2 regions of the Nocardia salmonicida genome follow, and region 1 is predicted to be linked to the other one. Evidence: predicted binding sites of a transcription regulator. Region 1 holds the regulator's gene; the other holds the start of a gene.
What was found. The regulator HspR, encoded in region 1, represses chaperone genes until heat shock. The targets are predictions, from matches to a motif close to ANNTGAGTNNNNNNNACTCANNT.
Positions count from the first base shown of each region.

Region 2: a site for HspR is predicted at 984-1,006, ahead of lon (endopeptidase La). Genes of this name have one in related genera too.

Region 1 covers NZ_CP108014.1:5,703,605-5,705,807, reverse strand. Annotated here, with positions in the region: gene dnaJ (molecular chaperone DnaJ) at 1-822, shown strand, start outside; gene OHS03_RS26765 (heat shock protein transcriptional repressor HspR) at 951-1,298, shown strand; gene OHS03_RS26760 (globin domain-containing protein) at 1,915-2,203, shown strand, end outside.
Region 2 covers NZ_CP108014.1:5,941,006-5,943,208, reverse strand. Annotated here, with positions in the region: gene OHS03_RS27845 (YciI family protein) at 1-274, opposite strand, end outside; gene OHS03_RS27840 (pyridoxamine 5'-phosphate oxidase family protein) at 325-822, opposite strand; gene lon (endopeptidase La) at 1,021-2,203, shown strand, end outside.

The DNA of each region.
Region 1 (2,203 bases):
GGCGATCTGCTGGGCGGGCTGTTCAACCGGGGTGGCGGCGGCGGCCGGGCGGCGGCTCGTCCGCGTCGCGGCTCCGATGTGGAGACCGAGACGACCCTGGGTTTCCGCGAGGCCGCCCAGGGCGTCACCGTTCCGCTGCGGATGACCAGTCCCTCGCCGTGCACCACCTGCCACGGCAGCGGCGCCAAGCCGGGCACCAGCCCGCGCGTATGCCCGCACTGCAACGGCGCGGGCGTGGTCAGCCGTAATCAGGGCGCGTTCGGTTTCAGCGAGCCCTGTGACGACTGCCGCGGCACCGGGTCGATCATCGACGACCCGTGCACCGACTGCTCGGGCACCGGTATCCAGAACCGCACCCGCACCATCACCGTCCGGATTCCTCCGGGCGTCAGCGATGGTCAGAAGATCCGGCTGGCCGGTCAGGGCGAGGCGGGTCTGCGCGGTGCGCCTTCGGGCGATCTGTATGTCACCGTGCACGTCAGCCAGGACAAAGTCTTCGGCCGTCAGGGCGACGACCTCACCCTGGTGCTCCCGGTGAGCTACAGCGAATTGGTACTGGGGACAACAGTTTCGGTACCGACGCTCGACGGCCGGGTCGGCGTGAAGGTGCCCCCGGGCACCGCCGACGGGCGTATCCTGCGAGTTCGTGGTCGTGGCGTACCCAAGCGCGGTGCGGCGGGCGGCGCCGGTGACCTGCTGGTCACGGTGAAGGTCGCGGTACCGCAATCGCTCGACTCCGACGCCACCGATGCGCTCAAGCGGTATCAGGAGGCGGAGAAGGCCAGCGGCTTCGAACCGCGTGCGGGATGGGCGGGTGCTTGATGTCCCCGCACATCGAGCTCAGCGTCCGGAGGAGGTAGCGCAGCGTGACCACGGAGGGCGTAGGAAGAGGCGCGGATAGCCCGGATCCGAAGTCTGTTTCGGGTGCGACCTCGCGTGCCGAGTTCTTCATGATCTCGGTGGCGGCTCAACTGGCGGGGATGCACGCGCAGACGTTGCGTACCTACGACCGGCTGGGTTTGGTCACCCCGCAACGGACATCGGGTGGCGGACGCCGTTATTCGGCCCGCGATGTCGAGGTGCTGCGCGAAGTGCAGCGCCTGTCGCAGGACGAGGGCGTCAACCTCGCCGGCATCAAGCGCATCATCGAACTCACCAATCAGGTGGAGGCGTTGCAGCAGCGCGTCGAGGAGATGAGCGCGGAGATGGAGCGGTTGCGGGCGGGCTACCGGCCCGATCTGTCGCCGCCGGCGCGCAGTACCGCGCTCGTGGTGTGGCAGCCACGGCATCGTCGCTGAGCCGCCTTCGATCCGACGAGCCTCCGGTTCGCCCCTCCGCTGTGGTGGAGGCGAGCCGGGGGCTCGTCGGTCTCCGGTCAACCCCCGGCGACCGGCTGGTGACTCTCCAGCAACCCACTTATTCATGATTTTGCTGATCGGAAGTAGCGTTGCGGCGCGCTGAGGTGGGGATTTATCACCGTGGACGTCCAAAAGTTTGCTGACGGGATGCTGAATTCGGCTCAATCGGAACGCAATTCGCCGTCCTCGACCAGCCGCTCTGGTATGCCTACCCTGCGTGTCATGGCTCGGCGCGTCGGCTTACGACATGCCGTCGTCGTAGCGGAAGGGTCGCTCTACCAGGCACGTTGATATCCAATTGTGTGGAATGCCGGGCACTTTGAGGAATCGTGAGCAAGTGTTCACCCTCAATTAACGGGCCCCAGGTATGTTTCCGTGGGAAACTGCTGGGAACCGCCTGGTATTTCGGGAATTACATGCGTGATGTTTAAGAGTACGATTCCTAAGCTGGCAAACCTCGCCTAGACTTCTCGCATCGGCTGCTGACGAGTGTCCTCCCAGCCCGTCACTCGCCGGCGCGGCTAGCGTTCGATGGCGAAACGAGGTTGTGACACATATGGATTCGCGGACTGTCGCTTTGATCCGTACTACGTTCAAGGCGGTTGCTGCGGAAGAAGGTGGACCCGAGAAGCTGTCGAGGTCGTTCTACTCGATCCTCTTCACGGACTACCCCGGTGTCCGAGACTACTTCCCGGCTGCCATGGATTCCCAGCGCGACCGTCTGGTCACGGCGATCTCCTACGCCCTCGACCGACTGGAAGAGCCCGACAAGCTGCTGCCGTTCCTGGCCCAGCTCGGGCGCGACCACCGTAAGTACGGCGTGCAACCGGCTCACTATGTGGCCG
Region 2 (2,203 bases), 240 kb from region 1:
CGATGATCATCCAGCCCGCGATCAGGTCCTTGGTCTCCGCGAACGGCCCGTCGGTGACCGGCGGGCGCCCCTCGCCGTCGGAGCGGACGAAGGTGCCCTGCGTGGTCAGCGCCTGACTGTCGACGTATTCGCCGGTCGATTGCAGCCGTGCGGCGAAATCCTCCATGTACCGCACGTGCGCGGTCACTTCCTCCGGCGTCCACCGATCCATCGGCACGTCGTTCACCGAGGCGGGAGCGCCGCGGTAGTGCTTGAGCAGCAGGTACTTGGCCATGATGTTCTCCTCGATTCGTTTCGGCCCATTCTGGCCGGGACAGGTCGGTTTCAGGCGTTCTGACGCTCGGCCCGCTGCTGGATGAGTTCCTCGACCGCGGACGGCAGGGTGGTCTCGAAGTCGATGAGCTTGACCCAGGTCGGCGTGATGACGATCCGGACCATGCTCTCGTAGAGCGAATGGACCTCGGCCTCCCACACGACGCGCTGCTCGGCGGTCATCTCGTAGCTGCCGTTCATCTCCAGGTATTCCGCCGGGATGCCGTCCACCACGTCCAGCTCCGCCCGCCCGCGGATCAGCAGCATCTTCGGCGGGTGCACCTCGGTATCGATGGTCAGCGCGACGGCGGGGTTGTGGCGCAGCGAAGGCAGCTTCGGTGCGTTCGTCGAGGTGCAGACGACGATCTCCGCGCCGTTCCAGGCGAAACCGACCGGGACATTGCGCGGCGTGCCGTCCTTGGCGACGTAGGCCATGCGGAGCAGGTCGCGGGCCAGCAGTTCCTGGCTGTGCGGGCGGTTCAGGATCTCGGTGATCTCGTGCTGTTCCATGGCGGTCGCTCCTTCGATGTCGTCGAGGCCCGTTCGGCTGCTCGTACCCCTGGGACGGAGCCGCCCGCGCGTTCTCGACATCCCCGACGAAAGATATTTCGGAGAACTTTTTCGCCGTGAGTGAACGGCGCCACCTGCAGGAACAAACCACCGGGGGCCCATGTTGAGTCAGCAAAGCTCAACTCTGGAAGGGTCGACATGACTTCAGCTCAGAACCTGCCGGTGCTGTTCCTGACCGATCCGATCGTGCTGCCGGGCATGGTCGTGCCCATCGAACTGGACGAATCCGCGCAGGCCGCCATCGACGCGGCGCAGGCCGCCAAAACCGGCTCGGTGCTGGTCGCACCGCGTCTGGACGAGGGGTACGCGTCCTACGGCGTCGTCGCCACCATCGAACAGGTCGGCCGGATGCGCGGCGGCGCGCCCGCGGCCGTGTTGAAGGCCGAGCGCAGGGCGCGGATCGGGCACGGGGTCACCGGGCCGGGCGCCGCGCTGTGGGTGGAGGCCGAACTCGTCGAGGCGGTCGAGCCCGACGAGCACACCATCGCGCTGGCCGCCGAGTACAAGAAGCTGGTCGTCGCCGTGCTCCAGCGCCGTGAGGCCTGGCAGATCATCGACATCGTGAACCAGCTCGCCGACGCCGAGGCCATCGCCGACACCGCGGGCTACGCGCCGTACCTGTCCGATGACCAGAAGCGCGAGCTGCTCGAGACCCCCGATGTCGCCGTGCGGCTGACCAAGCAGATCGACTGGATCAGAGACCACATCGCCGAGGTCGAGGTCACCGACAAGATCTCCGAAGATGTCCGCGACGGCATGGAGAAGAGCCAGCGCGAGTTCCTGCTGCGCCAGCAGCTCAACGCCATCCGCAAGGAACTCGGCGAGGACGAACCCGACGGCGCCGACGACTACCGCACCCGCGTCGAGAACGCCGACCTGCCCGAGAACGTGCGCGCCGAGGCGCTGCGCGAGGTCGGCCGGTTGGAGCGCGCCAGCGACCAGAGCCCGGAATCGGGCTGGATCCGCACCTGGCTCGACACCGTGCTCGAACTGCCGTGGACGGTGAAAACCGAAGACAGCACCGATGTTTCGGCCGCTCGCGCGGTACTCGACGCCGATCACCACGGCCTCGAAGAGGTCAAGGACCGCATGGTCGAGTACCTGGCGGTGCGAACGCGGCGGGCCGCTCGTGGTCTCGAGGTCGTCGGCGGACGTGGTTCCGGCGCGGTGCTCGTGCTGGTCGGTCCGCCCGGTGTCGGTAAGACCTCGCTGGGTGAGTCTGTCGCAAAGGCTCTCGGCCGCAAGTTCGTTCGCGTCGCTCTCGGCGGTGTGCGCGACGAAGCCGAGATCCGTGGTCACCGCCGTACTTACGTCGGCGCGC